Persicimonas caeni: one gene and its partners. The protein of the gene in region 2 interacts with the protein of the main gene of each other region in a pairwise test. Links are inferred from orthologs where the notes say so. Each region holds a gene or a part of one and is shown on either strand. Other genes may lie near its edges.

The links.
Region 1: the proteins of rho (region 2) and nusG interact in binary tests that used the Escherichia coli proteins (3 or more experiments, as listed by UniProt). The link is inferred for Persicimonas caeni from one-to-one orthologs.
Region 3: the proteins of rho (region 2) and yhbY interact in binary tests that used the Escherichia coli proteins (3 or more experiments, as listed by UniProt). The link is inferred for Persicimonas caeni from one-to-one orthologs.

What each region holds. Positions count from the first base shown.
Region 1 is NZ_CP041186.1:4,806,191-4,809,311, reverse strand. The notes cover bases 143-3,108. They hold nusG (transcription termination/antitermination protein NusG), read right to left. Parts: upstream 1,919-3,108; coding sequence 1,367-1,918; downstream 143-1,366. Other genes in these bases: tuf (elongation factor Tu), read right to left, coding at 2,600-3,108; secE (preprotein translocase subunit SecE), read right to left, coding at 1,922-2,311; rplK (50S ribosomal protein L11), read right to left, coding at 681-1,106; rplA (50S ribosomal protein L1), read right to left, coding at 143-635. Also shown: more of rplA, read right to left, coding at 1-142; more of tuf, read right to left, coding at 3,109-3,121. UniProt on the Escherichia coli protein: Part of the processive rRNA transcription and antitermination complex (rrnTAC). The complex forms an RNA-chaperone ring around the RNA exit tunnel of RNA polymerase (RNAP).
Region 2 is NZ_CP041186.1:3,540,532-3,543,470, forward strand. The notes cover bases 156-2,939. They hold rho (transcription termination factor Rho), read left to right. Parts: upstream 156-815; coding sequence 816-2,063; downstream 2,064-2,939. Other genes in these bases: prfA (peptide chain release factor 1), read left to right, coding at 2,315-2,939. UniProt on the Escherichia coli protein: Facilitates transcription termination by a mechanism that involves Rho binding to the nascent RNA, activation of Rho's RNA-dependent ATPase activity, and release of the mRNA from the DNA template.
Region 3 is NZ_CP041186.1:625,440-628,499, forward strand. The notes cover bases 135-3,039. They hold yhbY (ribosome assembly RNA-binding protein YhbY), read right to left. Parts: upstream 1,798-3,039; coding sequence 1,471-1,797; downstream 135-1,470. Other genes in these bases: FIV42_RS02450 (putative metal-binding motif-containing protein), read left to right, coding at 135-728; FIV42_RS02455 (L-threonylcarbamoyladenylate synthase), read right to left, coding at 825-1,460; FIV42_RS02465 (protein kinase domain-containing protein), read left to right, coding at 2,119-3,039. Also shown: more of FIV42_RS02450, read left to right, coding at 1-134; more of FIV42_RS02465, read left to right, coding at 3,040-3,060.

The DNA of each region.
Region 1 (3,121 bases), 1.3 Mb from region 2 along the record:
TTCTGGAAGTACGGTGCCTTGGCGCTGGCCGGACGAAGTCGGGCGAGCGTGCCGACGACCTCTTTGAGGTTGTCGGTGATCTGCTCCTCGCTGAAGCTGGCGCGAGCGAACGAGATGTGGATGATACCGGCTTTGTCGACGCGGAACTCCACGCGACCGGCCTTGAGTTCCTTGACGATCTTTTCGACGTCGAAGGTGACCGTGCCGCTCTTCGGGTTCGGCATCAGACCGCGAGGTCCGAGGATACGACCGATGCGGCCGACCTGGCCCATCATGTCCGGCGTAGCGACGGCCACGTCGAACTCGGTCCAGTTGTCCTCGGTGATACGGCTGATCAGGTTGTCGGTGCCCACGTAGTCGGCGCCGGCGGCTTCAGCCTGGCTGGCGTGCTCGCCCTTGGCGAAGACCAGGACGGTGGTCTGCTTGCCGCGACCGTGCGGCAGGACCAGCGAGCCGCGGACCATCTGGTCGGCGTGGCGCGGGTTGACGTTCAGGTTGACCGCTGCGTCGATCGACTCGTCGAAGTTGGCCTTGGCCATGCTCTTGACGAGCGAGATACCCTCTTCCAGGCCGTAGAGCTTGGCGGGATCGACGTTCTTATTGGCGTCACGATACTTTTTTCCGTGGCGTGCCATAGGTTCTTCTCCTTCATCACCGGCAATGCTGCCGTGTAGTCAGTTTTACTTCTTGACGTTGACGCCCATCGAGCGGCAGGTGCCAGCGACGGTACGGGCGGCGGCCTCGATATCGTCGGTCGAAAGGTCGGGAAGCTTGATCTCGGCGATCTTTTTGACCTGGTCCCAGGTCAGCGTTCCGACCTTGATGCGGTTCGGCACACCGCTGCCGCTGGGGATGCCCAATTCCTTGAGAATCAGGATCGCAGCCGGCGGGGTCTTGGTGATGAAAGTGAAGGACCGATCGGCGTACACCGTGATCTCGACCGGAATGATCATTCCGGGCTGGTCCTGCGTCTTGGCGTTGAATGCCTTGCAGAACTCCATGATGTTGACGCCGTGCTGGCCCAGCGCGGGACCGACGGGAGGCGACGGGTTCGCCTTGCCGGCCGGAACCTGCAGCTTGATCTTTGCAATCTCTTTTTTAGCCATCTCTAACCTCTGTGAGACTCGTGTTCAGTACGAGTAGCGCAGTATGCGTCGGAGGATCGACTCCTGCGCGTTTCGCATGTCAAAATCCAATCCCTCGTGGATTGGACGGGGCGTGTTACAACAAAAAGAACGCCGGATCAACCGACCCGGCGTTCTTAACTGCTCATTTTCACCACGGGGAGCACCGGGGCCACGGAGAAAAACCAAGCATGCTGTTCTCCGTGCCCCCGTGTGCCCCGTGGCGAATATCTATCTGCGAGCTACTCGGCTTCTTCGACCTGGTCGAAGTCGAACTCGACGGAGGTCGGGCGGCCGAAAATCTCGACGAAGACCTTGAGCTTTTCCTTCTCTTCGTTGACCTCTTCGACGGTACCGGTGAAGTCGGCGAAGTTGCCCTCGATGATGCGCACCTTGTCGCCCTGCTGGAAGGCGTAGGTGGGCTCGGCGCGAAGAGTCCCCTCTTCGATCTTCTCCTCGATGCCTTTGACTTCGCTCTCGGGCACGGGGCTGGGCTTGCGCTGGGTGCCACCGACGAAGCCGACGACCTTGGGCGTATCTTTGACGATATGCCAAGTTTCGTCGTCGAGGACCATCTTTACGAAGATGTAGCCCTTGTAGAACTTCTTGGTGCGCTCGCGGCGCTTGCCGTTCTTGACTTCAACGACCGTCTCGGTCGGAATGTAGATCTCCTCGAACGCCTCTTCACGCCCTGACGCAGCGATGCGCTGCTCAAGGGCCTGCTTGGCTTTGTTTTCGTAGTTCGAGAAGGTCTGAACGATGTACCAATTTCTTTGCTGCTGTTCTTCGGCCATGCTTTACGTGCCTGGTGTGAGAAGCATGTCGGTGAGGAAGCTCCAGATCTGGTCCGATCCCCACAGGAACACGCTCAGCAGAACCGTGAAGACGATCACAATGAGCGTGGAGCGCTTCGTCTCATTCCAACTCGGCCAGGTGACCTTCTTGAGCTCGATGACGACTTCGCTCAGGTAGCTGTAGACGTCTTTGCGACGGTACAAGTAGGCGACCAAGCCGATGGTGAGCGCTGCCGCGATCACAGTCGGCAGGGTTACCGCGCTACCGATGATAGCTACGCGCGGCAAGGCCTCGACGGCGCTCCAGAGCCATTCCAGAGCCTTGTCAGCGATGACGAAGGTCAGAATGGCAATGCCGACGTAGACGAGATTAACGAGTCGTGAGACGTCCATGATCCTCGTTGGTTTTGTGAGTAGGACCGACTGGCCCGACACATAAGAAGAACCGCCCGACAAAATCCGGCGGCTCTCCCGGGAGGAAAGAACGCGATGTCCTTCCTCGGTCAACAGGCCACGAGGGACTCGAACCCCCAACCGCCGGATTTGGAATCCGGAGCTCTCCCAATTGAGCTAGTGGCCTTTACGGTCGGCCCGAACGCAACGCTCGGGCCGACCTATCTGTGGCGCCACAAGTTGCTTCCGGACTCACCGGTGCAACCTGACAACGTGGCGCACTATTCCTTACTCGACGATTTCGGTCACGACGCCGGCGCCGACGGTGCGGCCGCCTTCGCGAATCGCGAAGCGCAGACCTTCGTCCATGGCGATCGGGGTGATCAGTTCGCCGGTGATGGTGACGCGGTCGCCCGGCATGACCATCTCGCTTCCCTCACCCAGGTGCACCGTGCCGGTGACGTCGGTGGTACGGAAGTAGAACTGCGGGCGGTAGCCGTCGAAGAACGGGGTGTGACGTCCACCCTCTTCTTTGGTCAGGATGTAGACCTCACCCATGAACTTGGTGTGCGGGGTGATGGTGCCCGGCTTGGCCAGGACCTGACCGCGCTCGACGTCTTCCTTCTTGATGCCGCGAAGCAGGCAGCCGACGTTGTCGCCAGCCACACCCTCGTCGAGGAGCTTGCGGAACATCTCGACGCCGGTGACGACGGTCTTCTCGGCTTTGTCCGACAGACCGACGATTTCGACTTCGTCGCCCGGGCAGACACGACCGCGCTCGATGCGACCGGTGACGACCGTACCACGACC
Region 2 (2,939 bases):
GGCTTTTTTGGTGGCCGCGAGTGCTGGGCGCTCTGTAATAAAGCGTGCGCGAGCGAATTCATTTCGCGTTGGCCGCCCCCCTCCGATTCTGGCACGGAAGGAGCGCGACCGGTCGCATTTTTATAGCATACGATGTGGCGATCAACTAGGAATGAGTAACAACGATGCGACAGCGCCGCCACTCGAAGATCATGACATCGATGTCATGATCGGAGCGGTGTTTCACAGAAATTGAAACATCTCTTGGGACCCGATCGCCCCGCCACGCCTCTCACGCGCCGATCCTCACTCTTGGCACGGCACGTGCAAGGTTCTGTCGGGCACGGGAGGCCAACACGTTCCCCCAACGATCCAGAGCACTCCCGACACGGACAATTGATCCGCACGAAAGCGCCGGCCTGCGGGCCGGCGTTTTCTGTTTTTGGAATGTCTTTGTTGTGCGCCGGGTTCTCCCTATTGACAACGCCGAAATTGTCGCTACCCTCGTACCTGCTAGGCGACGTCTCGGTGTTCAATTCCTCCAGTTCGGGGAATTGTGCGTGAGTCTCAGCAGTACTTTCCGGTACGCCGAGTCGCATATACCAGCCAGTTTGTTTCCTCTGATAATATCGGTGTGCGCGACCCACGTTGGCTTCGGCTCTGCGTAGGGCCTCGGTCAGCGCCGCACGGCACCCCAAATTTTTTAATCTTGTCAAACCCACCTCGCCCGATCGTCGCTCGCTGCCGAACGTTCCCGTTCGTGTGTGCGTCTGTGACCTCGCGCGAAGGACGCAATACCTACCTACCTTGTTGAAAGGTCCCTTCGAGGAGTCTTCATGAACCTGAAAGAACTCAAAGAAAAGAAAATTGGTGAGCTCACCAAGATGGCCAAAGAGGCCAAAATCGACGGCGCGTCGAACATGCGCAAGCAGGAGCTGATCTTCGCTCTGCTGCAGGCGCAAACCGAAAAGGACGGCCAGATCTACGGGGAAGGCGTCCTGGAAATCCTGCCCGACGGTTTCGGTTTCCTGCGCGCTCCCGATTACAACTACCTGCCCGGGCCGGATGACATTTATGTCTCGCCCAGCCAGATCCGTCGCTTCAACCTGCGCACCGGCGACACCGTCAGCGGCCAAATTCGCCCGCCGAAGGACAACGAGCGCTACTTCGCGCTGCTCAAAGTCGAGGCCGTCAACTACGACGACCCCGAAGATTCGCGCGACAAGATCCTGTTCGACAACCTCACTCCGCTGTACCCGCAAGAGCGCATCGAGCTGGAGTGCGAGCCGGACAACTACAGCCTGCGCATCCTCGATCTGCTCACGCCGATCGGTAAGGGCCAGCGCGCGCTGATCGTGGCGCCGCCGCGTACCGGTAAGACCGTCCTGCTGCAGGACATCGCCCACGCCGTCGCGGCCAACCACCCCGACTCGGCCCTCATCGTGCTGCTCATCGACGAGCGTCCCGAGGAGGTCACCGACATGCAGCGCTCCGTCGACGGCGAAGTCGTCAGCTCGACCTTCGACGAGCCGGCCGAGCGTCACGTCCAGGTCGCCGAGATGGTCATCGAGAAGGCCAAGCGCCTCGTCGAGCACAAAAAGGATGTCGTCATCCTGCTCGACTCGATCACCCGTCTGGCCCGCGCCTACAACACCGTCGTTCCCCCGTCGGGCAAGATCCTGTCCGGTGGTGTCGACTCCAACGCGCTGCACAAGCCCAAGCGCTTCTTCGGCGCCGCGCGTAATATCGAAGAGGGCGGCAGCCTCACGATCATCGCCACCGCGCTGATCGACACCGGCAGCCGCATGGACGAAGTCATCTTCGAGGAGTTCAAAGGAACCGGTAACAGCGAGCTGCACCTCGACCGCAAGCTCATGGAAAAGCGCATCTTCCCGTGCCTCAACATCAACAAGTCGGGCACGCGTAAGGAAGAGCTCCTGATGAACGATCAGCAGCTCAACCGCGTCTGGATCTTGCGCCAGCTCCTGCACCCGCTCAACGTGGTCGACTCCATGGAGTTCCTGCTCGACAAAATGGGCAAGACCGACTCCAACGAGGAGTTCCTTAACAGCATGAGCGGCTAGGGTCTGCATTGGCGTTGCCATTGCAGGAGCGCAGCGATGCCCCCGGTCGCCTTCGCTCCCGGCACCCCGCGCGGAGCGGCGGGGTGCGTATGGTCGGCCTTTCACAAGTGGTCAGTTTTCGGACCTTCGAGTTCGAACCACTTTCGAGAGAGCAACCATGACCACCCCCGCCGCCTCGCGCGGGGGTGGCGGCGCGTAGGCGCCGGGGGGCATCTGTACTACCGGCTACCACCTACAACCAAAGCCCCTCCATGTTCGCCAAACTAGACGAAGTCCAAGGCCGCTACCGCGAGCTCAACAGCATGCTCGCCGATCCTTCTGTCGCCAGCGATCCGCAGCAGTATCAGAAGCTCGCCAAAGAGCATGCGCATCTGCAGGAGATCGTCGACGCCTACAAGCGTTTTCGCGCGGTCGAAGAGGAGCTCGAGGACAACAAGTCCCTGCTCTCCGAGGACGACCCCGAGCTCAAGGAGATGGCGCGCGCCGAGATCGCCCGCCTCGACGCCGAGCGCGAGGAGCTCGAAGAGCGGATCACGCGGCTTTTGATCCCCAAGGACCCCCTCGACGAGAAGAATATTCTCATCGAGGTCCGCGCAGGCACCGGCGGCGACGAGGCGGCGCTCTTCGCCGCAGATCTCTTCCGCATGTACGACCGCTACGCGGCCAACCAGGGCTGGAAGGTGGACATCGTCGAGGCGAGCGAGACCGACACCGGCGGCTTCCGCCAGATCGTCGCGCTCATCGAGGGCGACGACGTCTACAGCAAGCTCAAGTACGAAGGCGGCACCCACCGCGTCCAGCGCGTGCCGGAGACCGAGACCCAGGGCCGCATCCACACGTCCGCGTGCACGGTGGCGATCTTGCCCGAGGCCGAAG
Region 3 (3,060 bases), 2.9 Mb from region 2 along the record:
GCCAAGACTGCGACGACAACAACACCGCGGTCGGTCCCAACGCCCCCGAGCTGTGCGACGAGTACGACAACAACTGCGACGGTCAACTGAATGAGGGGCTGCAGTGTCAGTTTTATGCCCATTCGAACGACCACCTGTACGAGGTCGACCCGTTCGAGAAGACGGCCACGCAGTTGAGCACAGTCCCCAATCTGTTCGACATGGACACCCACCCGGACGGCACGCTCTACGGGATTACCTCGAGCGCGCTGCACGAGTTCGACACCAACACCAATTCGTGGGTGCTCATCGGCCAACTCGGCGTAAGCGGCACGCCCAACGGTCTGGCCATCAACAACGGCGGAACGGCCTATATGACGGCGAGCAACGACGTCTACACCGTCGACCTGTCCACGGGCGTGGCCACGCACCTCGGCTCGATGGGCGGGTCGTACAACTCGAGCGGCGACTGCGTGGTCAACAAGGACAACTCGCTATACATGAGCTCGAACCACAATATCGCCGGAGACGCGCTGGTGCTCATCGACGGAACCACCGGCCAAGCACAAGATATCGGGTTGATGGGGTTTTCGGAGGTCTACGGGCTCACCGCAGCCTGGGGAAGGATGTTCGGGTTGACCGGCTCGGGCCAGCTCATCGAGATCAACAGCGGCACCGGGCAGGCCGCGTTGGTGCACACGTTCCCGAGCATTATGTGGTACGGGGCGGCGAGCACGCCGGCGCGGTAGCTCCAAAGTCACCACGGGGGCACGGAGACCACGAAGCTTTTATTGACGCTCCTCTCCGTGCCCCCTGTGCACCCCGTGGTGAATTTCTTTTTTGCGCTAGATAAGCTCGACGTACTCCAGGTCGCCCACCGGGCCTTTACCCTTGCGGATGAGCTGGGGGTGGTCGCCCGAGAAGTCGATGACCGTCGACGGCTCCGGAAACACGTAGCCGCCGTCGATGACCAGATCGACCGCATGGCCGTACAACTCCTCGATGGTCCAGGGATCGGGAATCAAGTCGCCGTCGGAGTGCGTGGCGCTGGTGGTCGCGATCGGGTTGCCCAGCCGCTCGACGATGCGAATCGGGATCGGGTTATCCGGCACGCGGATGCCCACCGTCTTTCGCTTGTTGAGCATGACCTTGGGCACCAGCTTGGTCGCCTGCAACACGAAGGTGTAGCCCCCAGGCAGCATGCGGCGAAGGGTGCGGTAGGCGTAGTCGCTCACGTGTGCGTACTCGGCGATATTGCTCAAGTCCCGGCAGATGAACGACAGCGGGGCGTGGTCCGGCGAACCTTTGATCTCGGCGACCAGCCGGTGGAGCTTCTCGACGGCATGCTTGTTAAAGATGTCGCAGCCGATGCCGTAGACCGTGTCGGTGGGATAAGCCACCAGACCACCATCTTTGAGCGTATCGACAACTTGGTCGATTCGGCGCGGCTGGGGATGCTCGGCGTTAATCTGCAAAATCATGCTGGAGTCCTCAGGACGGCAACGAGATTTCCGGGTTCTCGGGATGCGGTTTATAAAACAGCAGCATCTTGCCGATCTTTTGAGCCAACTGGGCGCCGGTGGCGTCGTGGAGTTCTTGGGCGACCTCGTCCATCTCGTCGGCTTCGTGAACTTTGACCTTGATGAGCTCGTGGGCGAGAATCTGCGCCTCGAAGTTCTCGATGAGATTCGAGCTGATACCGCGCTGGCCAACCATCACGACGGGATTGAGGCTGTGGCCCAGCGAGCGCAGATGGCGCCGCTGCTTGCCTGTCAGCTCGGGGCTGAGGCGTTCGACTAGACTTTTCTGCTCGTTCATATACCTTCCAATGCTGGTGGATTAACACTCTTGCACGCGTCCGCTATCGTGTCGAGCCACGTCGAGCGGCTCTTAAACGGGCGCAGAAGCGTATCGTTACCGATAGTTCGCAATATGCGGTAGGGCTGTTATCATCCCTCCGACCTTCGGTTCAAATATGAACCGCGGTCCGAGAAACCAAAGGCACAACAGATCCAACTCGTTGGAGACGAATAGGTGAAAGTCTGTCCAGAGTGTCAAGCGCGTTTTGATGGTGGCGAGACGTTTTGTCCGCATGACGGGTCCAAGCTCGTCGATGCTCGGGAATTGTCTCCCGGAGAAATGACCGGACTCGACTTGGCGGGCCAGGTCCACCTGGAGCGCCTCGAGTTCTCCGATGTCCTCGCCGAGCGCTACGCCGGCAAACTCATCGGCTCGGACCAACCGGTGCGTGTGACGGTGTTCAACCAGGGGTTTGTGCCGGACCAGAGCCGAAAAGAGGCCTTCGAGGAAGCTCTCCAAGCCCTCGGCGACACGCTGCCGCCCGAGATCTCGAGCGTCCACTCCGTCAACTTCGACTCCGACACCCCGTTCGTGACCGAAGATGCCCCCCGGGGCCCGAGCCTCAAGACACTGCTCGACGAGCGGAAGGCGCTCGACTGGAAGGTCGCCGTGCGCCTGACGTGCTCGTTGGGCCGCGCGCTGCACTACCTTGCCGAGCGCGGAGTCATCCATGCGGGAATCCACCCGCAGGCCGTCTTCATCAGCAAACTGCAAGAGGGGCGCATCCAGCTTGGCGAGTGGGCCCACGACATCCTGTGCCACCCCGAGCGCCCGCTCGACCTGGCCGAGAAGAACCCCGACGGCTTCTTGGGTTATGCAGGGTACTTGGCCCCGGAGGTCATCCGCGACGCCTCGGATGCTGACGAGAAGAGCCTCGTCTATGCGATGGGCATGCTGTTGTACGAGATGATCGCCGGAAAACCGCCGTTCACCTCGAAGAACCCGGCCGATGCGCTCAAGCGTCACCTGCATGAAAAGCCGCTCAAGTTGTCGATCGCTCGCGGTGGCGCCGGATTGCCCGCCGACATCGACGACATCCTCGACATGATGCTCATCAAGGCCGCCGAGCGCCGCTTCCAAAACCCGGTTGCGGCGATCAGCGCACTGAGTTCGTTGCTCGACGAAGCCCCGAACGAGTTGGCCCCGGAGTTGTCCGCGGCCGACGCTCCCGTCTTCGAAAGTGCGCCTGTCGCCTCGAGCGAAGACGAGGCGCCCGAGGAG